Regions from separate parts of the Cellulomonas sp. ICMP 17802 genome, predicted to be linked through region 1. Evidence: predicted binding sites of a transcription regulator. Region 1 holds the regulator's gene; the other holds the start of a gene.

Evidence for each region. Region 1 encodes HspR, which represses chaperone genes until heat shock. Its sites were predicted from a motif close to AAGTTGAGTCNNNNNGACTCAACTT; they were not measured.
Region 2: a site for HspR is predicted at 5,456-5,480, ahead of clpB (ATP-dependent chaperone ClpB). Genes of this name have one in related genera too.

The regions. Positions count from the first base shown of each region.
Region 1 covers NZ_JBGFQZ010000005.1:14,215-29,428, forward strand. Annotated here, with positions in the region: gene AB5970_RS06960 (ABC transporter permease) at 1-155, opposite strand, end outside; gene AB5970_RS06965 (ATP-binding cassette domain-containing protein) at 155-1,141, opposite strand; gene AB5970_RS06970 (hypothetical protein) at 1,210-2,031, opposite strand; gene AB5970_RS06975 (hypothetical protein) at 2,018-3,286, opposite strand; gene AB5970_RS06980 (hypothetical protein) at 3,280-3,561, opposite strand; gene AB5970_RS06985 (SAV_915 family protein) at 3,558-3,845, opposite strand; gene AB5970_RS06990 (aminotransferase class V-fold PLP-dependent enzyme) at 3,892-5,064, opposite strand; gene AB5970_RS06995 (heat shock protein transcriptional repressor HspR) at 5,249-5,668, opposite strand; gene AB5970_RS07000 (DnaJ C-terminal domain-containing protein) at 5,671-6,639, opposite strand; gene grpE (nucleotide exchange factor GrpE) at 6,712-7,272, opposite strand; gene dnaK (molecular chaperone DnaK) at 7,269-9,131, opposite strand; gene AB5970_RS07015 (dihydrofolate reductase family protein) at 9,416-9,982, shown strand; gene AB5970_RS07020 (cold-shock protein) at 10,039-10,956, opposite strand; gene AB5970_RS07025 (DUF6345 domain-containing protein) at 11,091-12,566, shown strand; gene AB5970_RS07030 (VOC family protein) at 12,574-12,945, opposite strand; gene AB5970_RS07035 (alpha/beta fold hydrolase) at 12,974-13,081, opposite strand; gene AB5970_RS07040 (hypothetical protein) at 13,193-13,543, opposite strand; gene AB5970_RS07045 (YciI family protein) at 13,641-14,081, shown strand; gene AB5970_RS07050 (RNA polymerase sigma factor) at 14,108-15,214, shown strand, end outside.
Region 2 covers NZ_JBGFQZ010000001.1:390,139-405,352, reverse strand. Annotated here, with positions in the region: gene AB5970_RS02055 (beta-glucosidase) at 1-1,520, shown strand, start outside; gene AB5970_RS02050 (hypothetical protein) at 1,556-2,119, shown strand; gene AB5970_RS02045 (TetR/AcrR family transcriptional regulator) at 2,132-2,758, opposite strand; gene clpB (ATP-dependent chaperone ClpB) at 2,815-5,409, opposite strand; gene AB5970_RS02035 (alpha/beta hydrolase) at 5,512-6,456, shown strand; gene AB5970_RS02030 (ion channel protein) at 6,453-7,757, opposite strand; gene AB5970_RS02025 (cation diffusion facilitator family transporter) at 7,754-8,749, opposite strand; gene AB5970_RS02020 (VOC family protein) at 8,856-9,638, shown strand; gene trmB (tRNA (guanosine(46)-N7)-methyltransferase TrmB) at 9,665-10,405, shown strand; gene AB5970_RS02010 (LysR family transcriptional regulator substrate-binding protein) at 10,402-11,190, shown strand; gene AB5970_RS02005 (DUF5997 family protein) at 11,201-11,575, opposite strand; gene AB5970_RS02000 (glycogen/starch/alpha-glucan phosphorylase) at 11,781-14,243, opposite strand; gene AB5970_RS01995 (hypothetical protein) at 14,415-14,807, shown strand; gene AB5970_RS01990 (PQQ-binding-like beta-propeller repeat protein) at 14,818-15,214, shown strand, end outside.

The DNA.
Region 1 (15,214 bases):
ACGTCGATGAGCGCCTCGGGCGTCCGCCACGTCTTGATCAGGCTGCGCTTGGCCAGCGACAGCGAGTGCCGGACCAGCGGGAACGGCTTGCGCGTGACGGTGGCGGCCGACGTGGGGACGGCGCGCGGGGAACGGTGCTCGGTGAGCGTGGTCATCAGGCCACCTCCTTCGTCTCGGTGGTGTCGGCCGTGTCGTCGTCGGACGCGGTGCGGCCGGTGAGCGTGAAGAACACCTCGTCCAGGCTGGGCAGGTGCAGGGAGAGCTCGGTCACGCCGATGCCGGCGCTCGCCAGCCGGGACACCGTCGCGGTCAGGGCGGAGTCGTCCTGGACCGGGACCGCGAGGACGCCCTTGCGGATCTCGTCGGCGGCCGGGCCGGACGAGACCTGGCCGAGGATGGTCGCCGCCTCCGCCATGCGGGTCAGGTCGGCGGGCCGGACCTCGAGGGTCTGACCGCCGACGATCCGCTTGAGGCCGTCCGGGGTGTCGTGCGCGATGACGCGACCGTGGTCGATGACCGTGATCTCGTCCGCGAGCGCGTCCGCCTCCTCGAGGTACTGCGTGGTGAGCAGCACGGTCGAGCCGTCGGTGACCAGCGAGCGGACGACGTCCCACATGTCCTCGCGCTTGGAGGGGTCCAGGCCCGTCGTGGGCTCGTCGAGGAAGATGACGTCGGGGCGGCCGACGAGGCTCGCCGCGAGGTCGAGGCGGCGGCGCATGCCACCGGAGTAGGTCTTGGCCGGCCGGTCGGCCGCGTCGGTCAGGTCGAACCACTCGAGCAGCTCGGCGGCGCGCGCGCGGGCGCCGGCCCGGCCGAGGTCCAGCAGCGTGCCGAAGAGCACGAGGTTCTGGCGTCCGGAGAGGTCCTCGTCGACGGACGCGTACTGGCCGGTCAGGCCGATCGACTGGCGGACGCGCTCGGCGTCCTTGACCACGTCGAAGCCCGCGATGCGGGCGTGGCCGGCGTCGGGGGTGAGGAGGGTGGAGAGGATGCGGACGGCCGTCGTCTTGCCGGCCCCGTTGGGGCCGAGCACACCGAGGACGGTGCCGCGGGCGACGGCGAGGTCGACGCCCTGGAGGGCCTTCGTCTCGCCGAAGTGCTTGACGAGGCCGTCGGCCTCGATCACCAGGTCTTGTGTCATGACCCCAGGCTGCCGGGGCGCGCTGACAGGGCGCCGACATGACGCCGACACGCGGCGACCTCACGGTGTCAGGTGCGCGGGTCCAGGTGCTCGACGAGCCGCCGGCGGCTCACGTCCCCGCCGATCTCCGCGCGGGCGGACGGCGTGTGCGCGTAGTAGAGGACGATGCCCGCGAACCACCCGGCATCGATGTCGAGCGCGGGCGCGGGCACGTCGATCCACGGCGCCCGCGGCTGCGGCGCGACCAGGAACCTCCGCCGCCGGGACCACCGCCACGAGGGAGCTCCGGGCGCCCCGTGGAAGCGGACGAGGGTGAACTGGCCCGCGTTGACCAGCTCGGCCGACGCGACGTCGTCCCAGTCGAGCCAGGCGTCGCCGTCCCAGCCGCGGGCCCCGATGCCCTGCGCCGTCAGCACGACGCGCGGGTCGCGGGCGGCCCGCAGGACCGTGTCGGGCAGCAGCAGCGCCAGCAGGGCGGCGAGCACGACGACGAGCCAGGCGCCGCCGTTGCCGTCGCGCAGCAGCGCCGCCGCGACCCCGACCAGCACGAGGACGAGGAACGCGACGGTCAGCATCGGGAGCAGCAGCAGCGTCGACCGCCACGGCAGCACGAGCGCCGGGACGCCGTCGACGGGCTGCGTGGTCACGCTCCGCCCGTCCTGCGGCGCGCGGTGCAGGTACGTCCGGTGGAAGCCCACCGAGCCGAGCCCGACCCAGCCCAGCCCGACGGCGACGCCGAGCAAGGCGGCGGGCACGCTCCACGTGCTCTGGCCCCGCGCGACGAGCATCGCGAGCGAGAGCCCGAGCACGAACCCGCCGAGCACGGCGTTGGCGATGACGACGAACCAGAGGAAGCCCCGGCCTGCGCCCGTGGACTCAGAAGATGGCATCCCACGCGTCCTTCGCCGCGCCGCCCACGGCGTCGGCCGCGTCGCCCACCAGGTCGCCCGCGTCGGACACCGTTCCGGTGAGCTCGTCCCAGCCGTCGGCGATCGCCGTGCCGACGTCGCCCAGGTCATCCACGCCGTTCTCCCACATCGAGTCGATGGCCCCCGAGGTGATGAGGCCGACGCCCGTGCCGATGATGGTGCCGACGACCGCTCCGGCGACCGTGCCGACCACCGGCACCGGGACGAAGGTGCCGACGAGCGCACCGACCCCCGCGCCGGCGGCCGCCCCGGCGCCGAGCGACGCCAGGAAGCCGACCCCGTTGGAGACCGCGGCCTGCGCCGGCGACTCCCCGTGCTGCGTGTCGTCGTAGATGCTGTAGCCGGTCGCCGCGACGCCCAGCACCAGGAGCCCGCGCGCCAGCCCCACGGGGACGCGCGCGCCGCGCAGATCCTCGGCGGCCCGGGCCGCGAGGCCGGCGTTGTCGGTCGAACCGTCGAGCAGCTCGTAGAAGTGCCAGGCGGACGTGGTGATCCGCCCCTCGGGCGTCGTCACCGCCCGGACGTGCGCCGCGTAGGACTGCGCCGCCGCCTGGTAGCCGGCCATCCGCTGCGAGGCGTTGAAGGCGACCACCGAGATGGCGGCGGCCGAGACGCCGGCGGACATGAGGTCGTTGGCCAGACCGGTGAGGTTGCCGGAGTTCGACTGCCACGTGCCGGCGGCCGACGTGAGCGCCTCGGCCCAACCGGTCTGGACGCCCTCGGCGATCCCGACCGTGGCGTTCCACGCGGTGACCTGCGCGTTGTGGTCGTCGATCGCGGCGACCCCCTGGTCGTGCGCCGCGACCTCGGCCGGCGTCGCGTCCGCCGCCAGCGACGGCACGGCGGCCGGCGCGGGTCCGGGCGCCTGCACCAGGGTCCCCGTCACGGTGAGGCCGCCCGCGCGGGCGACCGAGCGCGCGCGCTCCATCTCCGACTGCGCGGTCTGCAGCGCGGTGGCGAGCGCGTCGAGGTCGCCCGCGGTGCTGGACGCGATGCCGGAGACGCCGTCGGCCGTGTCGGCCAGGGTCGCCAGCCGGCGGCGCTGGCCGTCGCCGGCGTCACCCACCCACGCCGATGCCGACTGCGTGCGCTGGGTGCGGACGTCGTCGGAGAGCGTCGACGCCGCGGTGGAGAAGGAGCCCCGCAGCCAGGTCGCGGCCCCGCGGATGCTCGCGGGCGACCCCGCGATCTCCGTCTGGAGCGCGGCCGTCACCACTGCCCCAGGGTGCGGAAGCGCTCGGTGACGCCGCTGTCCGTCGCGCGGTAGTCCGCGACGCACTCCTCGGTCACGCCGGCGAGGTGGTCGGCCTCGTAGGTGAGCCGGGCCGACGTGTCCGCGAAGGTGTGCAGGACGGCCGCGAGCAGCTCGGTGGCGACCCCCGCGTCGACGGCGCCGGGCATGCTGGTCGACGCCCGGTCGAGGGCGGTGCCCGCCGCGCGGAGCCGCTGCGCGATCTGGTCGAGCGCCTGGTGGTCGGTCTCGACGCTCATGCGGACGCCCCGAACCGCTGGTCGTCCGGCACGGGCAGGTCGAGCAGCACGAGGTCGAACGGGCGCACGTCCCACAGCTGCTGGAGCTCCGCCGTCGGCAGGGTGAACCACGGCTGGTCCTCGCCGCAGCACCGCATCAGCCGGTCGAGCGCCGAGTAGACGAGCAGGGCCGTCCGGCCGTCCTTGGTCTCCCGGTACAGGACCTCGAGGTCGGCGGGGTCGGCCACGTGCCGGGCCGCAGGGATGTAGACGATGGGCGGGTAGTCCTTGGGGATCGCACGCACGGCAGCGAACCTACCCGAGCAGACGGCGCCCCACCCTGGGGACGGCTCAGCGCAGCGCCGCGAGCAGCCGGTCGAGCTCCTCGTCCGACGTGTAGTAGTGCGGCGACGCGCGGACCACCTCGGTCAGGCCGCGCGCGCCGAAGTCGAGCTGGGCCGACGACAGGCGCGTGACGCTGACGTTCACGCCCGCGGCGGCGACCCGGGCGCGGACCTCGTCGGCGGACCGCCCCTCGACCGTGAACGTGACGATGCCCGACCGGCGCACGCCTTTGTCGCGCACCGTGACGCCCGGCAGCTCGGCCAGGTCGGCGCGGAGCCGGTCGGCCAGCCCGACCACGCGGCGCTCGATCGCCGGCAGCCCGAACCCCAGGGCGTAGTCCGCCGCCGCGCCGAGCCCGAGGTTGTCGGCGATCGACCGCTCCCACGTCTCGAACCGCAGCGCGCCGGGGACCGCCTCCCACGTGCTCGGGGACGTCCAGGTGGCCGCGCCGAGGCCGAGCACGGGCGGGACCAGCCGCTCCGTGACCGTCCGGCTCGCGTAGAGGAACCCGGTGCCCCGCGGACCGCGCAGGAACTTGCGCCCGGTCGCCGCGAGCAGGTCGCAGCCGAGGTCGTCGACGTCCACGTCGAGCTGGCCGACCGACTGGCACGCGTCGAGCAGGAACGGCACGCCGGCCTTCCGCGTGAGGACCCCGACCTCCGCGGCCGGGTTGACCACGCCGCCGCCGGTCGGCACGTGGGTCAGGGCCACCAGCGCGACGTCGTCGTCGAGCCGGCTCTCCAGCCGGTCGAGGTCCACCTGGCCGTGCTCGTCGTCCTCGATCACCTCGAGCGTCGCGCCCGAGCGCTCGCACGCCTGGAGCAGGCCGATGGCGTTGCTGATGTACTCGGTGCGCGCGGTGAGGAGACGCTGGCCGGGCTTGATGCTGAGCGAGGCGAACGCCACGTTCCACGCGGCCGTCGCGCTCTGCACGAGCGCGATCTCGTCCCGCTGTGCGCCGACCAGGCGGGCGACCGAGTCGTAGACCGCCGCCACCCGGTCCTCCGCCTCGGCCTCGGCCTCGTACGGACCGATCTCCGCCTCGCGGCGCAGGTGCGCGACGACGGTGTCGGTCACGAGACTCGGGCGCAGGGCGCCGCCGGCGTTGTTGAGGTGGGCGACGTGGTCGATGCCGGGGGTGTCGCGGCGGGCCCGGTCGAGGTCGAGGTCGGTCGTCACGAGCGCCGAGTCTAGGCAGCGATGGTCGTCGCTCCCATGGCCACCCGGCAGGAAGTGGCCGCTCCCGCGGACGTCCGCAGATTCGCGCGCCCCAGCGACCGGATGTGCGGACGCAACGGGTCCACGGCGGCAGCGTCCGCAGATTCGTGCGCTCGGGCGACCGGATGCGCGGACGCTGGAGGGGTCAGCGCGACGGGCGCCAGAGGACCACGGCCGCGCGGTCCGCCGTGGTGGTCGGGCGGCGGCTGCGGCTGGCGGTGCGGCTGACCGCCTCGACGGCTCCCGTTCGGTCGGCCGTGAACACCCGGCGGCCCGGCGCGACGAACGCGCGCAGGTACTCGACCTGGCGCCGCAGCCCGTCCAGCTCCGACTCGAGCTCGAGGATCCGCTTGATGCCGGCCAGGTTGACGCCCTCGTCCTGCGACAGCCGCTGCACCTCGCGCAGGGTCGCGATGTCGCGCAGCGAGTACCGGCGGCCGCGGCCGCTCGCCCGGCTGGGGCTGACCAGGCCGAGCCGGTCGTACTGGCGCAGGGTCTGCGGGTGCATGCCGGCCAGCTCGGCGGCGACCGAGATCACATAGACCTTGGCGTCCTCGGAGACCATGGCTACGTCTTCGCCGCGTCGAGCAGGCCCGCGCGCACGTCCTCACCGGACGTGGCGATGCCGAACGCCTGGACGGCCTCGCGGGCTGCGGTGTTGAGCCGCTGGGGGACCACGACCTGGACGGTGATGAGCAGGTCGCCCTTGGTGCCGGGGACGCCCTTGCCCTTGACGCGCAGCACGCGACCGGACGGGGTCCCCTCGGGCACGCGGACGCGGACGGTCGAGCCGTCGAGCGTCGGCACCTCGATGGTGGCGCCCAGCGCGGCCTCGTCGAAGGCCACCGGGACGGTGATGCGCAGGTGGTCGCCGTCGAGGGCGAAGACCGGGTGCGGGGTCACGCGGACGGTGATCACCAGGTCGCCCGCCGGTCCGCCGCGCTCGCCGGGACGACCCTTGCCGCGCAGCCGGATCTTCTGGCCGTCGCGGACGCCGGCGGGGATGCGCGCGTTGACGGTGCGGCCCTCGACCACGAGGGAGACCGTCGAGCCCTCGACCGCCTGACGGAACGGGAGGGTCGCGCTCGTCGCCAGGTCGGCGCCCTGCTGCGGACCGGGGGCGAACCCGCCGGCGCCGCTGGTGCCGAACAGCCCGCCGAGGATGTCCTCGAAGCCGGCCGCCCCGCCGGGAGCGTTGGTGTACCGGACGCGACCGCCCTGCTGGCCGCCGAACATGCCGCCGAAGACGTCCTCGAACCCCGCAGTCCCGCCGCGGCTGCCGGACGTGAAGCGCGGACCGCCGGCCATGGCCCGCAGCTGGTCGTACTGGCCGCGCTGCTCGGCGTCGGACAGGACCGCGTACGCCTCCCCGACGTCCTTGAACCGCGCCTCGGCCTTGGCGTCACCCGGGTTGTGGTCCGGGTGCATCTGCCGGGCGAGCTTGCGGTACGCCTTCTTGATCGTCGCGGCGTCAGCGTCCTTGGGGACGCCGAGGACCGAGTAGAAGTCCTTCTCGAGCCAGTCCTGACCGGTCACGCCGCTCCTTCCTTCGTCTCTGTGTGCAGCGTCCGGGCAACGAGTGCTCGTTGCCCGGACGCTACTCGGGTTCTACGCCTCGGGATCCACGACCGCGACGCGGGCGGCCCGCAGGACCCGGTCGGGCGTGCGGTACCCGGGCTGCAGCACCATCTGCACGGTCGACTCCGTGACGTCCGCCGCGTGCGAGTGCATGAGCGCCTCGTGGATCGCGGGGTCGAACGGCTCGCCGACCGCGCCGTACCGGATCACCCCGAAGCGACCGAGGGTCGCCTCGAGCTTCTCCGCGATGGACACGAACGGTCCGGTGAGGTCACCGTGCTGGCGGGCCAGCTCGATGTCGTCCAGCACCGGGATGAGCGCCTCGACGATCGCGTGCACGCCCCGGTCGTGGGCGGCGAGGGCGTCGGCCTTCGACCGCTTCACGAACCCGGAGTACTGCTGCTCGAGGTTGTAGTAGGCCGCCTTCGAGCGCTGGAGCTCCTCCAGCCGCTCGGCCGCGAGCTTCTCGGCCTCGACGAGGCCCTCGAGCACGACCTCCTCCTCGGCGGACGCCGCGATGGACTCGGCGTCGGCGAGGACCTGCTCCTCAGGAGTCAGGCCGTCGCCGGCGTCGTCGGTGCCGGAGGTCACTTGACCGCCTCGTCCTCGTCGTCGACGATCTCGGCGTCCACGACGTCCTCGTCGGACGACGCGTCAGCAGCGGGCTGCTCGTCGGCCGGCGCGTTGGCCGCCATGTTGTCGGCCGAGTAGATCGCCTCGCCGATCTTCTGGCTCGCCGCGAGCAGGGCCGAGTGCTTGGCCTTGACCTCGGCGACGTCGGTGCCCGCGAGCGCCGTCTTGAGCTCGGTGACCGCGGTCTGCACCTCGGTCTTCACGTCCTCGGGCAGCTTGTCCGCGTTGTCGACCAGCAGCTTCTCGGTCGAGTACACCAGCTGCTCGGCGGAGTTCCGGGTCTCGGCCTCCTCGCGACGCGCCTTGTCCTCGGCCGCGTGCTCCTCGGCCTCGCGCACCATGCGCTCGATGTCCTCCTTGGGGAGGGCCGAGCCGCCGGTGATCGTCATCGACTGCTCCTTGTTGGTGCCGCGGTCCTTGGCGGACACGTGCACGATGCCATTGGCGTCGATGTCAAACGTGACCTCGATCTGCGGCACGCCACGCGGAGCCGGCGCGATGCCGGTCAGCTCGAACGTGCCCAGCGGCTTGTTGTCCCGCGCGAACTCACGCTCGCCCTGGAACACCTGGATCAGCACCGACGGCTGGTTGTCCTCGGCCGTGGAGAAGATCTCGGACCGCTTGGTGGGGATGGCCGTGTTGCGCTCGATGAGCTTGGTCATCACGCCGCCCTTGGTCTCGATGCCGAGGCTCAGCGGGGTGACGTCGATGAGCAGGACGTCCTTGCGGTCGCCCTTCATGACGCCGGCCTGCAGCGCGGCACCGACGGCGACGACCTCGTCCGGGTTGACGCCCTTGTTGGGCTCCTTGCCGCCCGTGAGCTCCTTGACCACCTCGGTGACCGCGGGCATGCGGGTCGAGCCGCCGACGAGCACCACGTGGTCGATGTCCGCGAGCTTGATGCCCGCGTCCCGGATGACCGACTGGAACGGCGCCTTGGTGCGGTCGAGCAGGTCCTGCGTCATCTGCTGGAACTGCGCGCGCGACAGCTTGGTGTCCAGGTGGACCGGGCCGTTCTCGCTCATCGACAGGTACTGCAGCGAGATGTTGGTGCTCGTCGCGGACGAGAGCTCCTTCTTGGCCTGCTCGGCAGCCTCACGCAGACGCTGCACGGCGATCTTGTCCTTGCCCAGGTCGACGCCCGTGGAGTTCTTCACCTCGGAGATGAGGAACTCGACGATGCGCTGGTCCCAGTCGTCGCCGCCGAGGCGGTTGTCGCCCGAGGTCGCGCGGACCTCGATCGTCGAGAAGCCGTCGTCGTCCTTGCCCACCTCGAGGAGGGACACGTCGAACGTGCCGCCACCGAGGTCGAAGACGAGGATGAGCTCGTCCTCCTTGCCGCGCTCGAGGCCGTAGGCCAGGGCCGCAGCGGTGGGCTCGTTGATGATGCGCAGGACGTTGAGGCCCGCGATGGCGCCGGCGTCCTTGGTGGCCTGGCGCTCGGCGTCGTTGAAGTACGCCGGGACGGTGATGACGGCCTCGGTGACGGGCTCGCCCAGGTAGGCCTCCGCGTCGCGCTTGAGCTTGGAGAGCACCCGCGCGCTGATCTCCTGCGCGGTGTACTTCTTGTCGTCGATCGTCTGCGACCAGTCCGTGCCCATGTGGCGCTTGACGGACGTGATCGTGCGGTCGACGTTGGTGACGGCCTGGCGCTTGGCGATCTCGCCGACCAGCACCTCGCCCGTCTTGGAGAACGCGACCACCGACGGCGTCGTGCGCGACCCCTCGGCGTTGGCGATGACCGTGGGCTCGCCGCCCTCGAGGACAGCGACCACCGAGTTGGTGGTACCGAGGTCGATGCCGACTGCTCGTGCCATGTGTGTGCCTTCTTTCGTGTGCTTCCGGGGACTACGGGTCTCGCTCTTGAGTCCGGCTGGCTCAAGTCTGCGTCGGCTTCCGGCCGCGCGCAAACCCGAGGGGGTCGAACTTGAGTCTGTTGGGCTCAACCTTGGTCCGTCGGGATGCATTCCCGGCGACCGCGGCTCAGCTCGCGCTGGCACTGTTCACCCTGCCGACGGGCAGACGGCTCCCACCGGCGCCCCGTCTTGCCGGTGCTTCCGTGCCACTGCCACCCTGAAGCCCCGACCGGCCGGAGGCACCCATGGGCAAGCTGATCTACGCCGCGAACACCTCGCTCGACGGCTACCTGGAGGACGAGGACGGCTCGTTCGACTGGTCGGTCCCCGACGAGCAGGTGCACGCGTTCTGGAACGAGCACGAGCGGCAGATCGGTACGTCGCTCTACGGCCGCCGCATGTACGAGACGATGCGCGTCTGGGAGAGCGACGACTGGTTGGCGAGCGAGCCGGCCGTCGTCCGCGAGTACGCGGGGATCTGGCGCGACGCCGACAAGGTCGTCTACTCCACGACGCTCGACGCGGTGTCGACGGCGCGGACCAGGATCGAGCGGAGGTTCGACCCCGAGGCGGTACGACGCCTCAAGGAGGAGTCCGGCGCGGACCTCAGCATCGGCGGTGCGACCCTCGGGGCCGAGGCATTCCGGCACGGGCTCGTCGACGAGTGCGTGCTGCTCCTGTGCCCGGTGGTCGTGGGCGGAGGCAAGCCGGCGCTGCCGCGGGGCGTCCGACTCGACCTGGGGCTGCTGGACCACGGACGGTTCGAGAACGGCGTGGTCTACGTGCGCTACGCGGTACGCGCCGCTTCCTGACACACCACCGTGGTCCTGCCGTCCCGAAGCGTGGCGTCCTGAGCGGATGCGCTGGCTCAGACCCGTTCGACGGCGTCCGCCTGCGGCCCCCGGTCGCTCTGGCGGATCTGGAACCGAACCCGGTCGCCCTCCTGCAGCGCGTCGGATCCCCGCACGACCGACACGTGCACGAACAGGTCGTCACCGCCCGCGTCCGGGGTGATGAAGCCGAACCCGCGCTCCGCGTCGTAGCGCGCGACCACGCCCTCGCCGCCGCGGACGGGGCCGGCGGACTCCCTCGGGGGGCCGGACCGAGCGCGACCCGACGCCCCGGGCGCACCCCCGACGAGCCGGATGTTGCGGGCCTGGAGACCCTTCTCGCTGGTGCCGACGTCGTAGGTCACGCGATCGCCCTCGGACAGCTCGGTCGCTCCCGCGGGCAGCGCCCGGACGTGGACGAAGAGGTCCTCGCCGCCCGAGTCGGGCGTGACGAAGCCGAACCCCTTGTCGACGTCGTACCAGGACACGGTGCCGTCCGCCCCGTCCGACGCCCGAGGTCGTCCCATGGCCTCCGGCCCGAGCGGCAGCAGGTGGTCCGCCTGCGGCCCCTTGTCCCCGTCGACCACCAGGAACGCCACGCGCTGCCCGTCCGAGATCACGCCGCCGCCCACGATGGCCGAGCTGTGCACGAAGATCTCTGCGCCGCCGCCGTCGGGCGAGATGAAGCCGTAGCCCTTGCCCGGCTCGTACCAGGAGACCGTGCCGAGGACGCCCAGCAGCGCGTCCGGGGCGTGCTCGCCCGTGATCCGGACCCGGCGGGCCTGCGGGCCGCGGTCGCCCTCGCCCGCCTCGAACTCGACGACCTGGCCCTCGCGGAGCACGTCGGCGCCGATGATCTCGGACGCGTGGACGAAGAGGTCCTCGACCCCGTCCCCGAGGTAGAGGAAGCCGAACCCCCGCTCGGCGTCGAACCAGCGGACAGTTCCCTGGGGCACGGCGGACTCCTTGTCGACGGTCACGTTGCTGGCACCAGTGTCCCTGACGGGAGCGGTATCACCTCCGGTCGGGCCCGCTCCTCCCTTGTGCAGCCCGCACCGCGGCGGGACGGCGTGCCGTCAGGGGGAGAACAGTGGCCGACAACATGTACGCGGGCGTCTCGGTGCAGGTCTTCCCGAGCGGGGACGCCGCGCTGAGCAGCCCGCACGACGACGTGAAGGGGTTCCTCGACTACGTCCGGCAGTTCAACGGGGTCAACTTCCACGCGCGGGACGACGACGTGCGCGAGTGGCGGTTCAACCGGGAGTACGACAACTGGCAGGACAGCCTCGGCATGGACTCCGTCCGCGTGCTCTACGAGCACACGCACATGGGCATGGCTGCGGATGGTCGCTACGTCGCCGCGATGGGCCGCACGTGGGACAACACCCTGCAGGCCGACTCCACGCGGATGTCGTTCGGCGACCAGCGCCTGCGCTACCTCCTGCTCCACGGGTGCGACTCGCTGCAGATGCACGGGGGGCAGAACCCCTGGCGCACCTGGGCGGAGCCGAACAAGGGCGCGCGGATGATCTTCGGCTTCGACGGGCTCACCTACGACGTCGGCGGGGTCGGCGCCGGGTTCTTCCGGGAGTGGAACACGGGGAAGTCGTTCAGCCAGGCCTGGCAGGACGCTGCGTTCGCGACCCTGACGAACCACCGGCCGTCGTCGACCGCCTGCGGCGCGACCGCCGAGGAGGCTCAGGACCGGCTCTGGAACGAGCGCCTGTTCCACGGCGGCGCCGTCTCCGACAACTGGTACTGGTGGCGATCGGCGGGCCCGGCCGTGATCGAGGTCGTCATCACGATCACCGTCCCGCCGTCACCGATGCGCCTCTCGGTGGAGCGCCGGCCCGTCGACGACGAAGCCGCGCGGAGCCTGGGCGAGCGGTTCGGGATCCGGGCGCTGGTCGCTTCGGCGGCGTCGCCCGATCCCCACCGCAGGGACGACCGTGCCGACGCCGTCGGCCCGCGTCTCGTCCTGTCGCCGGACGGGTCCTCCGAGGCGTTCCTCGCCGAGCCCTACCGCGACGCCCGGTCGATCGACCTGGACGCGGCCAGGGAGATCGCCGAGCAGACGGTCCGCTCCCTGGAGCTGGACACCGAGCTGGTGTTCGACGCCCTCACGGTGACCGAGCACGGCGGCGTGAGCCGCGACGGCGACCAGACCGAGACGGCCGTCGCCGACGTCACCGCCCACTTCCGTCAGGTGTACGAGGGGACGCCGATGGCCCGAGGCGGGGACGGTCACGTGCGCGTCACCCTCGACCCCTCGGGCACCGTGTGCAGCATCTCCGACCGGACCGTCGCGGTGGTGGATGCCGTCGAGGCGGCGCCGTCCGACGGCGACGAGGTCGACGTCGACGAGGCTCTTCACCGGGCGATCGGGGACCTCGAGCGGCAGCTCCGCTGCGACGGCCGCAGCGACTCCGAGCTGGTCGTCCTGCCGGAGACGCGGGACGTCGCGTACCGCGTCGACCGCGGCTCGGCCGTCCTGGTCGCGCGCGAAGAGGTCGAGATCCGCAGCAGCGACTTCGCGATCCGCAAGGTGGTGGAGGTCGTTCTCTAGCCGTGGACTACTCCAGCGCCGGCGCCCACGGCGGCCGCGGGATCAGGCAGAACGGGTGCCCGGCCGGGTCGGCGTACACGTGGTCGCCCGCGGGGAGCCGGCGCGCGCCGAGGGCGAGCACGGCCGCGTCGGCGTCCTCGAGGTCGTCGACCATGACGTCCAGGTGCATCTGCTGCGGCCGGCGCGGGTCCGGCCAGTCGGGCGGCTGGTGGTCGGGGGCCAGCTGGAACGCGAGCCCCGAGGTGTCCTCGGCCGGCGCCACGACGACGAAGTCGGGCGACCGGTAGGTGATCCGCTGGCCCAGCAGGCTCGCGTAGAAGGCCGCCAGCCGGTCGGGGTCGGGGCAGTCGATGACCAGGTGGTGCAGGCGACCGATCATGCTGCGAGGATCCCCGCGCCGGCGTCGGTCAGCAAGGCTCCAGGAACTGGTCGAGCGCGGCGGGGTTCTCCAGGTGCGGCAGGTGGCCGGCGTCCTCGACCAGCACGAAGGTCGCGCCGGGGATGCGGGACGCCACGGACCGGCCGTAGCCCGGCATGACGATCCGGTCGACGCTGCCCCGTGCGGGAGCTCCGGGAGAAGCTGCTCAGCCCAGGCGGCTGACCGCGGCTCGACGTGACGGCCTGAGTCAGGCCCGGCGGCGCGGCCAGTCGAGCATGACGAACAGGTCGCGCTCGCCGGGTGGGCCCTCGAGCACGGCCCGGGCGACGGCGGGCTCACCGGCCTGCTCGCAGGACCAGAGCTCGAAGTCCATCGTCTGCGACCACGTCGGCGGCAGGAACCCCAGGACGGTCGACCCGTCGAGGACCTTGACCACGTCGTGCTCGGTGCGGGCCAGCGCGACCGCGAACCCGCGCTCGGACCGGCGGGCCCGGCGGGGTGCGGCCTGCTCGAGGAACCCGCGGACGCGCACGGGCACGTGGCCGCCGCTCGCGGGCACGAGCCGGCCGGGCATGCGGGTCGAGGACGACGGGTCCATCCGCGGAAACTACTCCTGCTGACCGTGTCGAGAAACGCGAGCCGGCTCCGTTCGGCGAGTGAAGGTGCCAACCTGGGCACGACGAAGGAGGAGCATCATGGCCAAGTACCTGCTGATCGTGGACTTCCAGAGCGGTCCGGACGACTCGCCGATGTCGGAGTGGACCGACGACGAGGTCGCCGAGCACCTGAACTACTACGGCCGGCTCAACCGGGAGCTCCTCGCCAGCGGCGAGCTCGTGGGCGGCGAGATCCTCACGGGTCCCGACCTGGCCAAGGTCGTGCGGTCCGACGGCGCGACCACCGTGGTCACCGACGGGCCGTTCCAGGAGTTCAAGGAGTGGGTCGCGGGCTACCAGATCGTCGAGACGGAGACCGAGGCCCGGGCGGTGGAGATCGCCGGCCTGGTGTCCGCGGTGCCCGGGCGGGGCGGCGTCCCGACGCAGCAGCCGATCCAGGTCCGCCGGATCATGGAGGACGGACCCTCCGACGTCGAGGAGATGAACGCGTTCCTCGAGACCGCGAGCGACCCGCGCTGAACGTCCCGGGCGACGTCGAAGACCTGCTGCGCACGCTCGCGCCGCAGGTCCTCGGCACGCTCGCGCGGCGGTGGGGGGACTTCGACGCCGCGGAGGACGCGGTCCAGGAGGCGCTCCTCGCCGCGGCGCGCCACTGGTCGACCGACGGCGTCCCGGAGCAGCCGCGCGGCTGGCTCCTGCAGACGGCGTCGCGACGCATGGTCGACCAGTGGCGCAGCGACGCGTCCCGACGGGACCGCGAGGCCCGTGTCGCCACCGAGCCCGGTCCGGGCGCAGCCGCCCAGGACGACGACACGCTCACGGTGCTGTTCCTGTGCTGCCACCCCGTGCTCACCCCTGCGTCCGCGGTGGCGCTCACGCTCCGCGCGGTCGGGGGCCTGACCACCGCGGAGATCGCGCGCGCGTTCCTGGTGCCCGAGCCGACCATGGCGCAGCGGATCAGCCGCGGGAAGCAGCGGATCGCGGGGTCGGGCGAGCCGTTCTCGATGCCGGAGCCCGAGGAGCGTCCGGCGCGGCTGCGCAGCGTGCTCCGCGTGCTGTACCTGATGTTCAACGAGGGCTACGCCAGCAGCGCCGGGGCCGACCTGACGCGCGTCGACCTGTCGGACGAGGCGATCCGGATCGCGCGGCTGGTGCACGCGGCCGAGGACGACGCCGAGGTCTCCGGGCTGCTCGCCCTCCTCCTGCTCGTCGACGCCCGCCGACCGGCCCGGACCGACGAGTCCGGCGACCTCGTGCCGCTGGCGGACCAGGACCGGACCCGCTGGGACCGTGCGCGCATCGCCGAAGGCCTCGCGCTCCTCGACGACGCGATCGAGCGCGGGACCGTCGGGGAGTACCAGCTGCAGGCCGCGATCGCCGCGGTGCACGACCGTGCGTCGACCGCCGACGCCACGGACTGGCCGCAGATCCTCGCCCTCTACGGGCTGCTCGAGCGCATGACGGGCAACCCCGTGGTGACGCTCAACCGGGCGGTCGCGGCGGCGATGGTCGACGGGCCCGCCGCGGGGCTGGACCTGCTGGGCGGCGTCGACGACGGCCTCCCCCGCGTCGACCAGCTGCGGGGGTACCTGCACGAGCTGGCGGGCCGGCGCGACCTGGCGCTCGAGCACTACCGCCGGGCCGCGGGCCGG
Region 2 (15,214 bases), on a different contig from region 1:
GCGTCCCCGCGCTCGCCGCGGGCCTCGACCTGCAGATGCCGGCCGCCGGCCCGCGTCCCGACGCCGAGGTCGTGGCCGCCGTCCGCGACGGCTCGCTGGACGAGGCCGTGCTCGACGTCGCCGTCCGCCGGGTGCTGCGGCTGGTCGCGCAGTCGCTGCCCGGCCTGTCGTCGGACGACTCGTTCGACGTGGACGCCCACCACGAGCTCGCCCGCGAGGCCGCGGCGGCCGGGTCGGTGCTGCTCAAGAACGACGGCGGCCTGCTGCCGCTTCGTTCGACCGAGGGCGTCGCGGTGATCGGCGAGTTCGCGCGCACCCCGCGCTACCAGGGCGCCGGCTCGTCGCAGGTGAACCCGACGCGGCTCGACTCCGCGCTGGACGCGCTGCGGTCGGCCGGCGACGTCGCCTTCGCCGCGGGCTTCACCATCGCGGGCGGTCCGTCGGGTTCCGACGAGGAGCTGCTGGCCGAGGCCGTGGACACGGCGCGCGGCGCCGACACCGTCGTCGCGTTCCTCGGCCTGCCGGGCCCCGACGAGTCCGAGGGCTACGACCGCCCGCGGCTCGGCCTGCCTGACAACCAGGTGGCGACCCTGCGCGCGATCGCGGCGGTCAACCCGCGGGTGGTCGTCGTGCTCGCCAACGGCTCGGCCGTCAGCGTGACCGACTGGCGCGACCTCGCCCCGGCGATCCTCGAGACCTGGCTCGGCGGCCAGGCCGGCGGCTCGGCGGTCGCCGACCTGCTGCTGGGCGTGCGCACCCCGTCCGGCCGGCTCACCGAGACGATCCCGCACCGGATCGAGGACACCCCGGCGTTCGGCAACTTCCCGGGCGAGGCCGGCGTCGTCCGCTACGGCGAGGGCGTGCTGGTGGGCTACCGCTGGTACGACACCCGCGCGATGGACGTCGCCTACCCGTTCGGGCACGGACTCTCCTACACGACCTTCGCCTATGACGACGTGGCGGCGACCGCCGACGGCACCGACGTCACGGTGACCGCGACGATCACCAACACGGGGCCGGTCGCCGGCGCCGAGGTGGTCCAGGTCTACGTCCGGGACCCGCAGGCCTCGGTGCTGCGCCCGACGCGCGAGCTCAAGGCGTTCGCCAAGGTGCCGCTCGAGCCGGGCGAGTCCCGCGAGGTCTCGTTCGCGCTGACCGCGCGGGACCTGTCGTACTGGCACCCGGGCCTGCGCCGCTGGGTGGTCGAGGGCGGCGAGTTCGTCATCGAGGTCGGCGCCTCGTCCCGGGACCTGCGCGGGTCGGTGTCGCTCGACGTCGAGGGCGAGCCGCTCTGGGGCGAGCTCACGCCGATGTCGACGGTCGAGGAGTGGTTCGCGCACCCCGTCGGCGGCCCCCTGCTGCAGGCCGCGCTGGTGCCCCCCGCCGGCATGGGCCCGATGGACGAGACCATGCAGGCGATGATCCTGCAGATGCCCGCCAAGGTCATCGCGGAGTTCGGCATGGCCGGCTTCGACCGCGAGGCGCTGGACGCCCTGGTGACCGAGGCCGCCGCGGGCTGATCGGGCGGGCCGGCCGCACCTGCGAGGATCGCCCGATGGACCTCGACGCGGCGCTGGACCGGCTCGACGCCGCGGGGGTGTGGCTCGACCCTGCGCTGACCTCCGACGAGATCGCGGAGGTCGAGCGGCGGTTCGGGTTCACCTTCTGCTCCGACCACCGCGAGCTGCTCGGTCGCGCGGTCCCGGTGGGCGACGGTTGGCCGGACTGGCTGGACGACGACGAGACACCGCTGCGCGCCCGCCTGGCGTGGCCGGTCGACGGCGTCGTGCACGACGTCCTGCACGACGGCTTCTGGCCGGCCTCCTGGGGTCCCCGGCCGCCCGAGGGCCTCGAGGCCGCCGCGCGGAGCCGGCTCGCGGCCGTCCCGACGATGGTGCCGGTCTACGCGCACCGCTACCTGCCGGGCGGCGCCGCGCGACCGGGGACGCCCGTCTTCTCGATCTACCAGACGGACGTCATCCGCTACGGCTCCGACCTCACCGACTACCTCGCGCGCGAGTTCCTCGGCCGCTCGGGGCCCGTCCCCGTGCCCGACCCGTCGCTCCGGGTGCCGTTCTGGTCCGAGCTCGCCGACGGCGTCGACCCGTCCGGCATGTGATGACAGGCGCAGTCAGTCGGTGAGCAGGGCCGCGAGCTGGGCGCGCAGGGCGGCCGCCATGTCGGGGCGGCTCTCGGGGGTGTCCGCGGCCAGCAGCCACTGGATCTGCATGCCGTCCATGACCGCGATGGTCAGGCGCGCGGCGGTCACCGGGTCGATGCCCGGGCGGAGGCGGCCCTCGTCGCGGAACCGCTCGAGCTCGGCGACCGAGCGCGCCACGACCCTGCGGTAGCGCTCCTGGAAGAACGCGTGCGCGGGGTGGTCCGGCGACGTGGCCTCCGCGGAGAGCGTCGCGAACAGCTGGACGATGCCGGGCCGCGACGCGTTGCGCTCGACCAGCATCGACAGCGCGTCGAGGTAGTCGTGCCCGGCGTCCAGGTCGGCGCGGATGGCCAGCCCGTCGACCTCGTCGCGACGCTCCAGGACCGCCGCCAGCAGGGCCGCCTTGCTGGGGAAGTGGTGCAGCAGGCCGGGGTGCGAGATGCCGACGCGGGAGGCCACCTCGCGCAGGGAGGCCGTGTGGTAGCCAACCTCGCCGAACAGCTGCACGGCCGCGTCGAGGATCTCCTCGCGGGTCGCCCGCCCCTTGGCGTAGCCGCCGGCGCGGGCGCCCGGCCCGGTCGTCACCTCGGTGGTCATGGCGCCAGGATCCCACGCGGGACCAATCCCGACCAGGTGGTAACCAGCGCCACCCGTCACCGCGTGCTGCTGACCTCCAGCCCGTCCCCGCCGCGCTCCACCACCACGGTGTCGCCGTCGCGGACCTCGCCCGACAGGATCTGCCGGGCCAGCCGGTCGCCGATCTCCTTCTGCACCAGGCGCCGCAGGGGCCGTGCGCCGTAGGCCGGGTCGTACCCCTCGAGCGCGAGCCACTCGCGCGCGGCGGGCGTGACCTGGAGCGTCAGCCGCCGGTCGGTCAGGCGCGTGGCCAGTGCGGCGACCTGCAGCTCCACGATGTGCCCGATCTCGTCGAGCGACAGCGGGTCGAAGAGCACAACGTCGTCCAGGCGGTTGAGGAACTCGGGCTTGAACGCCGTGCGCACGGCGGACATGACCGCGTCGCGCTTCTCGTCCTCGGAGAGCATCGGGTCCACCAGGAACTGCGAGCCGAGGTTCGACGTGAGCACCAGGATCACGTTGCGGAAGTCGACCGTGCGCCCCTGCCCGTCGGTCAGGCGACCGTCGTCGAGCACCTGCAGCAGCACGTCGAACACCTCGGGGTGCGCCTTCTCCACCTCGTCGAGCAGCACCACGGAGTACGGGCGACGCCGCACGGCCTCGGTCAGCTGGCCGCCCTCCTCGTACCCGACGTACCCGGGGGGCGCGCCGACGAGCCGGGCCACCGAGTGCTTCTCGGCGTACTCGGACATGTCGATGCGGACCATGGCGCGCTCGTCGTCGAACAGGAAGTCCGCGAGCGCCTTGGCCAGCTCGGTCTTGCCGACGCCGGTGGGCCCGAGGAACAGGAAGCTGCCCGTCGGGCGGTCGGGGTCGGAGATGCCCGCGCGGGCGCGGCGGACCGCGTCGGACACCGCGGCGACGGCGGGGCGCTGGCCGATCAGGCGCTCGCCCAGCACCTCCTCCATGCGCAGCAGCTTGGCGGTCTCGCCCTCGAGCAGCCGGCCGGCGGGGATCCCGGTCCACTGCGCGACCACCTCGGCCACCTCGTCGGGACCCACCTTTTCGGCGATCATCGGCGGGCCGTCGGGCGCGGCGTCGATCGACGCCTCCTCGGCCTCGGCCACCGAGATCTGCTCCTGCAGCGCGGGGATCTCGCCGTAGAGGATGCGCGCGGCCTTCTCGTTCTCGCCCTCGCGCAGCAGCCGCTCGGCGTCGGTGCGCAGCGTGTCCAGCCGGGCCTTGAGCTCGCCGACCAGGTTGTGCCCGGCCTTCTCCTTCTCCCACCGCGCGGTCAGGGACGCCAGGTCCTCGCGCCGGTCGGCCAGGTCCTTGCGCAGCCGCTCCAGGCGGTCGGCCGAGGCGGGGTCGTCGGACTCGCTGAGCACGACCTCCTCCATCTCGAGCCGGGTGACGGCACGCTGCAGCTCGTCGATCTCGACCGGCGAGGAGTCCAGCTCCATGCGCAAGCGCGAGGCGGCCTCGTCGACCAGGTCGATGGCCTTGTCGGGCAGCTGACGGCCGGTGATGTACCGGTCGGACAGGGTCGCCGCCGCGACGAGGGCCGAGTCCGCGATGGTCACCTTGTGGTGCGCCTCGTACCGCTCCTTGAGCCCGCGCAGGATGGCGACGGTGTCCTCCACGGACGGCTCGCCGACGAACACCTGCTGGAACCGGCGCTCGAGCGCGGGGTCCTTCTCGATGCGCTCGCGGTACTCGTCGAGCGTCGTGGCACCCACCAGGCGCAGCTCGCCGCGGGCCAGCATGGGCTTGAGCATGTTGCCCGCGTCCATCGCGCCCTCGGAGCCGGCGCCCGCGCCGACCACCGTGTGGAGCTCGTCGATGAACGTGACGACCTCGCCGTTGGAGCCCGTGATCTCGGCCAGCACGGCCTTGAGCCGCTCCTCGAACTCCCCGCGGTACTTGGCGCCGGCCACCATGGCGGCCAGGTCGAGCGCCACGAGCTTCTTGCCGCGCAGCGACTCGGGCACGTCACCGGCGACGATGCGCTGCGCGAGCCCCTCGACCACGGCGGTCTTGCCGACGCCGGGCTCGCCGATGAGCACGGGGTTGTTCTTGGTGCGGCGCGAGAGCACCTGCACCACGCGGCGGATCTCGGCGTCGCGGCCGATCACGGGGTCGAGCTTGCCCTCGCGCGCCCGCTGCGTCAGGTCGAGGCCGTACTGCTCGAGCGCCTTGTAGGTGCCCTCGGGGTTGGGCGTCGTGACGCGCGCCGAACCGCGCACCGCCGGCAGTGCGGCCGCGAGCGCGTCGCGGGACGCGCCCTGGGCGCGCAGCGCGTCGGCCACGCCGGACTGCCCGGTGGCCAGGCCGAGCAGCAGGTGCTCGGTGGAGACGTAGTCGTCGCCGAGCGAGCGCGCCTCGGAGGAGGCGGCCTCGAGCGCGGTCGACGTGGCACGGGACGCGGACGGCTGCGCGACGGTCGAGCCGCTGGTGGTGGGCAGGTTGACGAGCATCCCCCGGACCGCGCGGCCGAGCGCCCCGCGGTCGGCGCCGACGGCGTCGAGCAGCCCGTTGGCCACGCCGCCCTCCTGCTGGAGCAGGGCGTTGAGCACGTGCGCGGGCTCGAGCTGCGGGTTGCCGGCGGCGGACGCCTGCTGGATGGCGTCGCCCAGGGCCTCCTGGGACCGGGTGGTGAACTTGGCGTCCACGTGTCCTCCTGTGTGTCGTGTTCTCTGCCCGTCGCAACGACCGTCAGAGTTGAGTCTATTCCGCTCAAGTCTGTCCGCGCTCACCCGTGGCACGATCACGCCATGGACGACGACGCCCCGGACGTGCTCGGCCCCGGCTGGACCTCCCGCACGCTCCCGCTGCGGCCCGACGGCCGCACGCCCGACCCCGTCGCCACCCTGGTGCACCGCACGGGGACCCCGAGCCGGCGCGCGCTGCTCTACGTGCACGGCTTCGTCGACTACTTCTTCCACACCGGGTTCGGCGACGCGATGGGCGCGCACGGCTACGACGTCTACGCCCTCGACCTGCGCGACTACGGACGCTCGATCCGCGACGGCCGCCCGGCCAACTACGTCACCGACCTCGGCGCGTTCGCCGAGGAGATCGACGCGGCGGTCCGGGTGGTCCGGGCCGACCACGACGAGGTGGTGCTGCTCGGGCACTCGATGGGCGGGCTGGTCACGTCCCTGTGGGCCGACTCGCGTCGCGGCGAGGGCCTCATCGACGCGCTCGTGCTCAACAGCCCGTGGCTGGACCTGCGCGGCTCGCGGTTCGAGCGCACGGTGCTCACGACCGTGCTCGACGGCGTCGGCGCGGTCGCTCCGAGCCTGCCCATCGCGAAGCTGGGCCCGTTCTACGGCCGCGCGCTGCACGAGGGCACCGGCGGAGAGTGGTCCTACGACCTCGCGTGGAAGCCGCTCGACGGGTTCCCCGTCCGGGCCGGCTTCGTCCGGACGATCCGTCGCGGGCACAAGCGGGTGGCCCGGGGGCTCGCGATCGACGTCCCGGTGCTGGTGCTGGCCTCCGACGCCTCGGGCCCCGACGATGCGTGGCACGACGCCCTGGTCACCACCGACTCGGTGCTGGACGTGGCGGACATGCGGCGGCTGGCGCCGAACCTCGGACCGGACGTGACCTTCGTCGAGGTGCCCGGCGGCGCGCACGACCTCGCGCTGTCCCCGCGGCCGGCCCGCGACACCTACGTCGCCGACGTGCTCGCGTTCCTCGACGCCCGGCTCCCTTAGGCCGCGGGGGCGCGCTCTCGGCCGGGCGCGCGCCCGTCCCCGGGCGGCGCCAGCAGGGGCGGCCGGTTGGTCACCAGCAGCCAGGCGGCCAGCGTGGCCAGCAGCAACCCGATCAGCAGCGACACCTGCGGCACCACGGCGACCGCCATGAACAGGCTCAGCCAGCCGTTGCGCGTGGCCGCGACGACAATGCCGACCACCCCCGCGCCCACCGCGAGCGCCAGCGGCACGGCGTCCCAGAGGGTGTGCACGGCGAACCCGAGCGCGACCCCGACGAACAGCGCCGGGAAGATCCGTCCGCCGCGGAACCCCGACGTGGCGGCGACCAGCAGCGCGAGGAGCTTGATGCCGGCCATCGCCAGGAACCCGGCGGCCGTCGTGGTGGCGGCCAGCCCCGGGAGCTCCTGCATCTGCGAGAGGCCCTTGAACAGGGTCACCTCTCCCCCGAGGGCACCGAGCAGGCCGAGCAGCAGGCCGCCCGCCGTGAGCATGAGGACGGGGTGGCCGATGCGCTGGAAGATCCGGTGCATCGGCACGAACAGGTAGACGGCGATCAGCCCGACGGCGGCCGCGCCCAGCGCAATGACCACCGCGAGGCCGAGGTCCTTCAGCCCCGCGTACGTGTAGGCCGGGACGTCCACGGAGAGGTCCAGGTCCTCCAGCTGCAGCATGGTGAGCGCGCCCGTGGTGGCGGCGACGAGCGGCGCGAACAGCCGGTCCCACAGCGGGATCCTGCGGTCGCCGGCGTCCAGCTCCGAGAGCAGCAGCGCCGCCGCGACGGGCGTGCCGAACATCGCGCCGATGGTGCCCGAGACCGCGATGGCGAGCCAGACCGGGGCGTTCACCTTGGGCAGGAACCGCAGTCCGAACGCGACCGCGAGGCCCACGTTGATGCCGATGATCGGGTTCTCGGGCCCGAGGCTGACGCCGCCCGCCAGCATGAGCACCAGCGCCAGCGCGAGCCCGGGCAGCACCCGCAGCGGCAGCGGCGCGGCCACCAGCTCCTGGGTGGCCGGGTCCGGGCCCGCGTGACCGGGGACGTAGCGCACCACGAGCCCGATCAGCAGGCCGGTGGCCGTGAGCACGCCGATGATCCAGAGCGCCGAGTCCGAGCTCACGCCGACCGCGGCGCTGAGGTCGTCCCAGACCCAGCCCTCGAGCTGCTTGGCCAGCCAGCTGAGCGCGAAGAGCGTGAGCGCGCACCCGATGCCGATGATCGCGGCGGGCACGGCGAGCCGCACGAGGCCCGCTACCGGGACGCGGAACGGCTCCTCGACGACGGGCTCTGGTGCGGTGGTCACAGCGACGGCTCCTCGGGCTCCGACAACGAGAGAAGGGCTCCGACCACGGCGGGCGTCCGCGCGATCCGGCGCTCCAGGGACGCCAGCACGTGCGACGCGTCGTCCTCGGCCAGGTTGCCGGTGAGATCCACCGCGCCGGTCAGGTAGACCTGCCGGGCGCCCACGTACTCCAGGCGCAGCTCGGTGACGCGCTCGATCTCCGGCAGCTCGAGCAGCGCGCGCAGCGCGGCCGCCTGCAGACGCGGGTCCGCCACCTGACCCACCAGGAACCTGCGGTTGCGGTCGATGAGCACCACGGCCACGACCCCGAGCAGCACGCCGACCAGGATCGAGCCGACCGCGTCGGGCACGGGCGAACCCGTCAGCTGGTGCAGGCCGATGCCCGCGGCGGCGATGACGAGGCCGACCAGGGCCGCGGCGTCCTCGAAGAAGACCGCCCGCACGGTGGGGTCCGACGTCTCGAGGATGTGCGCCACCAGGTCCTTGTCCTGCCGGGCCGCCCCGCGCTTCGCCTGCCGCGACGCCTGCACGAACGAGATCCCCTCGAGCACGAACGACACCCCGAGCACCACGTACGCGACCCCGAAGTCGCTGGCGGGCTCCGGGTGCGCGAGCTCCTGGATCCCGTGCGTGATGGAGACACCCGCGCCGACGGCGAACAGCCCGATGGCGGCGAACAGCGACCAGACGTAGACCTCCCGGCCGTGGCCGAGCGGGTGCGTGGGGTCCGGCGGCTTGCCCGCCCGCCGCTGCGCGATGAGGAGGAAGATCTCGTTGCCCGCGTCCGCCCACGAGTGCGCGGCCTCCGCGAGCATGGACGCCGACGCCGTGATCATCGCGGCCGCGGTCTTGGCGACGGCGATGAGCAGGTTGGCGCCGAACGCGACGACCACCGTGAGCCCGCTCTCGCCGTGCTCGCCGGGCGGCTCGCTGCCCGCCGCCGCGGGCACGACGTCGACCAGCGGCTCCCGGTCGTCGCGCGCGTCCGCCATGTGACGTGAGTAGCACACCGGCTGCCCGATGTCTCCCGTTCGTCGGCATCTGCCCTGGTCCGGGCACCTGGTGGCGCCGACACCGACCCGGGTGTTGGGTGTCACCATGACCACCCATCGCGAGGCCTGGCCCACCGGAACCCCGGCCTGGGCCGACATCACGGTCCCGGACCTCGACGCCGCCCGGGCCTTCTACGGCCCCCTGTTCGGCTGGGAGTTCGAGGTGGGTGGGCCCGAGGTCGGCTCCTACACCCAGGCGTTCGTCGACGGGCGACGGGTGGTCGGGCTGGGCGAGCCGATGGGCGACGAGCCCGCGCCGCCCCCGGCCTGGTGCGTGTACCTGGCCACCGACGACCTCGCCGCGACCTCGGCCGCGATCGCCGACGCCGGCGGGCAGGAGATCGTGCCGGCCATGGCGATCATGGACTTCGGCTCCATGGCGATCTTCGTCGACACCGCCGGGGCCGTCTTCGGGGTCTGGCAGCCCGGCACGCACACGGGCTGGGACGTCGTCGAGGAGCCCGGGTCCGTGGTGTGGTCGGAGGTCATGGTGCACGACCAGCCGAGCGCGCTGGCGTTCTACCGGCGGGTGTTCGGCTACACCGCCGAGGACCTGAGCGCGCCCGGGTTCGAGTACGCGTCGGTGTCCCTGGGCGGGACGCCGCTCGCCGGGGTCGGCGGCTACGGGGAGCAGGCCGGTGCCGACGCCCCTGCCGCGTGGACCCTCTACTTCGCGGTCACCGACGTCGACGAGTCGGCCGGGCAGGTCGCCCAGCTGGGCGGGGCGGTGGTCAGCCCGCCGACCGACACCCCCTTCGGCCGCATGGCGATCGCGTCGGGCCCGTTCGGCGAGGTGTTCGCGCTGATGGGCCCCGTCGTCGGCGACTGACGGCCCGCCGCCTAGGCTGGACGACCGTGACCCTCCCGTCCGACGCGTTCCGCCACGTGGCCTCGCGACCCCACGAGCCGCTGCGGACCTTCCACCCGCGCCGGTCGCCCCTCGGTCCCGAACGCGAGGAGGCGCTGCGGACCCTCTGGCCGCGGTTCGGGTTCTCGGTGCACGACGACCGCTCCCCCGCCCCCCGCGGCGCGGACGGCTCGCTGGACACCACCGCGCTCTTCGGCCGGTCGGCGCCGCTGGTGCTGGAGATCGGCTCCGGCATGGGCGAGACGACCGCGACCATGGCGGCCGCCGACCCCGCCCGCGACTACCTCGCGGTGGAGGCGCACCTGCCCGGCGTCGCCCACCTGCTCGGCCTGCTGGACCGTGCGGGCCTCACCAACGTGCGGGTCGCCCACGGTGACGCCCTCGACCTGGTCCGCCGGGTGCTGCCCGTCGACTCGCTCGACGCGGTGCACGTGTACTTCCCCGACCCGTGGCCCAAGGCCCGCCACCGCAAGCGCCGGCTGGTGCAGCCGGCGCACGTCGCCCTGCTGCGGTCCCGGCTCCGCGTCGGCGGCACCCTGCACTGCGCCACCGACTGGGTGGAGTACGCCGACGCCATGCTCGAGGTGCTGACCGCCGACCCCGGGCTGGAGAACACCGCCGACGGGTTCACCCCCCGACCGCCGGACCGCCCGGTCACCAAGTTCGAGCAGCGCGGGCTGGACCTCGGCCACGAGGTGCGCGACCTCGTCTTCCGGAGGGTCCGATGACCGCGCCGAGGACGTTCCGGGTCGCCCTGTCCCCCGGCGTCAACCCCGACCGCTGGCTGCGGGTCTGGCAGGAGCGGCTGCGCGACGTCCCCGTCGAGCTCGTGCACACCGAGCCGGCCCACGCCCCCGACCTGCTGCGCTCCGGGGCCGCCGACGTCGCGCTGCTCCGGCTGCCCGCGGCCGGCGACGACCTCTCGGTGATCCCCCTGTACACCGAGGCCACCGTCGTCGTGGTGCCCAAGGACCACCTGGTCACCGTCGTCGAGGAGCTGGACGCCGCCGACCTGGTGGACGAGACCGTCGTGGTCCCGCTCGACGACACGCTGCACTGGGCCGAGCCGCCCGGCACGCCGTTCGCGGGCGACCCGGTCCCCACCACCGCCGACGCGGTCGACCTGGTCGCCGCCGGCGTCGCGGTGCTCGTGCTGCCGCAGTCGCTCGGCCGCCTGCACCAGAGGCGTGGGCTGACCGCGCGCGTGGTGCGCGACGCCCCCGGGTCCGCCGTGGGCCTGGCCTGGGTGACCGACCGCTACGACGACCTGACCGAGGAGTTCATCGGGATCGTCCGCGGCCGCACGGCGACGTCGAGCCGCGGGGTCGGTGCGCCGGCTCCCGCGCCCGAGCTGCCCGCGAAGAAGCCGACCGGTCGAGCCGGGGGTCCGTCGTCGTCCGGCAAGGGCGGCGCCTCGTCGTCGGGCAAGGGTGGGGCGTCGTCGTCCGGCAAGGGCCGGGCGTCGTCGGCGAAGGGGAAGCCGAAGCCGCGCAAGCCCCGCCCCGGACGCTGACCGGCCGCGATCAGCCCTCGCGGGCGGCGGCCGCCTTGCGGTCCGCCTCGCGCGACTCCTGGAGCCGCTCCTCCAGGCGGACCTGGGCGGCGATCTCCCGCTCGCGCACCAGCCAGCCGGGCGGGTCCGCCTGCAGCGCCTCGATCTCGGCGGTGGTCAGCGGGTCGGTGATGCCGCCGCGGGCGAGGCCGCTGATCGAGATGCGCAGCCGGCCGGCGATCACGCTGCGCGGGTGCGGCCCGTCGCGGCGCAGGTCCACCAGCCACTGCGGGGGCGTGCGCTGCAGCTCCGACAGCTCGTCACGCGTGATCATCCGGTGCTGGAAGTCCTCCGGCGTGGCCGGCAGGTACACGTCGAGCTTGGCGGCGGCGGTCGACGCCTTCATCTCCTGGGACTTCTTGGGCGGTGTCACCCGTCAAGGGTAGGCCCCGGCACGACGTCGCAACGTCCGAGGAAGTGAGCGCTCCGGCGACCACGTCCTCGGACGTTGTGCGGGTCGTGGGGGTCAGCGCCTGTTCCTGTGGTCGCGCTGACCTTCCGTTCCGCTGCGGGCGGAGCGCTTCGCGCCCCACCCTCCACTGCACTCCAGGTCAGCGCTCCGGCGGCACGGGGTGCGTGTGCCAGATGCGGTCGATGTAGTCGCGCATCGAGCGGTCGGACGAGAAGAAGCCGGAGCGGGCCACGTTGAGCACGGCCGACCGGGTCCACGCCTCGGTGTCCGCGTACGCCGCGTCCACGCGGGCCTGCGCGTCGATGTAGGCCTGGTAGTCGGCGAGCACCAGGAACCGGTCCTCGGACAGCAGGTTCGACACGATCGGCTCGAAGGTCGTGCGGTCGCCGTCCGAGAACGTCCCCGACGCGATGAGGTCGAGGGCGTGCCGCAGCGAGCGGTTCTTCTCGTAGTACGACGTCGGGTGGTAGCCGCGGTCGACGATCTCGGCGACCTCCGGCTCGGTGAGCCCGAAGAGGAAGAAGTTCTCGTCGCCCACCAGCTCGCGGATCTCGACGTTCGCGCCGTCGTCGGTGCCGATGGTCAGGGCGCCGTTGAGCGCGAACTTCATGTTGCCCGTGCCCGAGGCCTCCTTGCCGGCCAGGGAGATCTGCTCCGACAGGTCCGCCGCGGGGATCAGCTTCTCCGCGAGGGTCACGTTGTAGTTCGCCGGGAACGCGACCGTGAGCCGGCCCTTGAGGGCGGGGTCGTTGTTGATGGTGCGGCCGACGGCGTTGATCAGCCCGATGGTCTGCTTCGCCATCTTGTAGCCGGGCGCCGCCTTGGCCCCGAACGCGAACGTGCGCGGCGCGATGTCCTCGATCTTCACCGCGCCGGACGTCACCTGGTCGTACAGGGTGACCACGTGCAGGAGCTTGAGCGTCTGCCGCTTGTACTCGTGCAGCCGCTTGACCATGACGTCCAGCATCGTGTCGGGGTCGATGGCGATGCCGTCGCGCTCCGCCAGCACGTCCACCAGCCGGAGCTTGTTCGCGCGCTTGACCTCGCGGAACGCGCGCCGGAACTCGGCGTCGTCGGCCAGCGGCTCCAGCTCCTTGAGCCGGTCCAGGTCGGTGACCCAGCCGTCGCCGATGGCCGCGGTGACCAGCTCGGACAGCCCGGGGTTGGCCAGGCGCACGAACCGGCGCGGCGTGATCCCGTTGGTGACGTTGGTGAACTTGTCGGGGTAGTAGTCCGAGAAGTCGTGCAGCACCTTGTCCTTGAGCAGCTGCGAGTGCAGCGCCGCGACTCCGTTGACCTTCGAGCCGGCCACCGTCGCCAGGTACGCCATCCGGACGGCCCGCTCGGGGTACTCGGCGATGATCGACATGCGGCGCACGCGGAGCTCGTCGTCCGGGTAGGCCTGCCGCAGCTCGGCCATGAAGTCCTCGTTGATCCGGTAGATGATCTCGAGGTGCCGGGGCAGCAGCTTGCCCAGCAGGTCCACCGACCAGACCTCGAGGGCCTCGGGCAGCAGGGTGTGGCAGGTGTAGGCGAAGCACTTCTGGGTGGTCGCCCAGGCGTCGTCCCAGTCCCAGCCCTTCTCGTCCACCAGGATCCGCATGAGCTCCGGGATCGCGATGACGGGGTGCGTGTCGTTCAGCTGGAAGATGATGCGGTCGGGCAGCCGGTGCAGGTCGAAGTCGGCGGGCAGCACCTGGTCGAGGAAGTCGCGGATCGAGCAGGCGACGAAGAAGTACTGCTGCTGCAGCCGCAGCTCCTTGCCCTGCGGGGTCGAGTCCTCCGGGTAGAGCACCTTGGAGATGTTCTCCGCGAACGTCTGGGCCCGGACCGCCTGGGCGTAGTCGCCGGCGTTGAAGATCTCGAGGTCGAACGCGCGCGTGGCGCGGGCGCTCCAGAGCCGCAGGGTGTTCACGCGGCCGTTCTCGAAGCCCGGGACCATGTAGTTGTAGGGCACGCCGAGGACGCTCCAGCCCGGCACCCAACGGTTCCGGGCCTGGCCGTCGTCGTCGACGTACTGCTCGGTGTGGCCGCCGAAGTCGACCGTGACGGCCGCCTCCGGGTGCGGGAACTCCCACGGCGAGCCCAGAGCCAGCCAGTTGTCGGGCTTCTCCACCTGCCAGCCGTCGACGAACGTCTGCCGGAAGATCCCGTACTCGTACCGGATGCCGTAGCCGATGCACGGCACGTTCATGGTCGCCAACGAGTCGATGAAGCACGCCGCCAGCCGGCCGAGGCCGCCGTTGCCGAGGCCCGGCTCGACCTCCGCCTCGCGCAGCTCCGCCAGGTCGATACCCAGCGACGCCAGGCCGTCCTCGACCACGTTCTCGAGGTCCGACGCCAGCAGCGCGTTGTCCAGCTGCCGCCCCAGCAGGAACTCCGCCGAGAGGTACGCCACGGACTTGGCCTGGATCTCGAACTGCCGGCGCAGCGTCTCCATCCACCGGACCATGAGGTAGTGGCGCACCGTGCGGGCCATGGCGAGGTACTTGTCGTTGACCGAGGCGCGCGTCAGGTCGGTGCCCTGCCCGAAGTTGAGCTCCCGCAGGAACTCCCGGACGAAGCCCTCGACGGTGTGCTCCGGCGTGGCGATGCGAGTCATGTTGTCCGTCACCCGTGCCACGGTAGCGGCCCGTTCCGGCATGTTCGACGCCCAGCGACGACTCGTAACAAACGGACTGGTCACACCGCATGCGGGGATTCCGCTCACGGGCGCGGATCCCTAGGGTGGGTCTGCAGGCAGGGACGGACTCACGAAGGAGCGGGTGCACCCATGGTCGTCTTCCTCATCCGGGCCCTGATCTTCCTCGGCTCGGCGGCGCTGGGGCTCTGGGTGGCCTCGTTGCTGGTGGACGGGTTCAACGTCACGGCCGAGGGCTTCCTCGTCGTGGTCGTGGTCTTCGCGGTCCTGCAGAGCATCCTCACGCCGTGGTTCCTCGTCATGTCGCGCAAGTACGCGACGGCCCTGACGGGCGGCGTCGGGCTGGTCTCCACCATCGCGGCGCTGTTCGTCGCGACCCTCATCGGCGACGGCCTGACCATCAACGGTGCGACGGCGTGGATCCTCGGCGCGTTCATCGTCTGGATCGTCACGATGCTCGGCACGCTGCTGCTGCCGCTGGTCTTCCTGCGCAACCGCGTGCAGAAGAAGAACGCTCCTGCCTGAGCGGCTCCCCATGACGCACAGCGGCGGGATGCTCGACGTCGAGCTGGTCGCCGCCGAAGACGACCCGGGCCCGACGACCGCGGCACCGCGCCGGTTCCGTCGCCGATGGTTCGTGGTCGGTGCCGTGGCCGTCGCGGCGGCGCTCGGCGTGACGCAGTGGGCCGGCGTGACCGGCGAGCGCGCCGAGCAGGCGCGCCTGGCCGCGGTACCCGGCGTGCTGGCTCCGGTCGACGACACCCTGGTCGTCTCGCGCCCCGCGCCCGACGTCGGCCTCGGGGCCGCCGCGGTGCACGTCGACGGCCGCGGCGCGCAGAGCCTCTCCTGGGCCGGGTGGACCACGACGCTGGCCGGCCCGAACGCCGCGCTCGCCGACGCCGAGGGGCAGGTCGTCGCCGCCTCCACGTGCC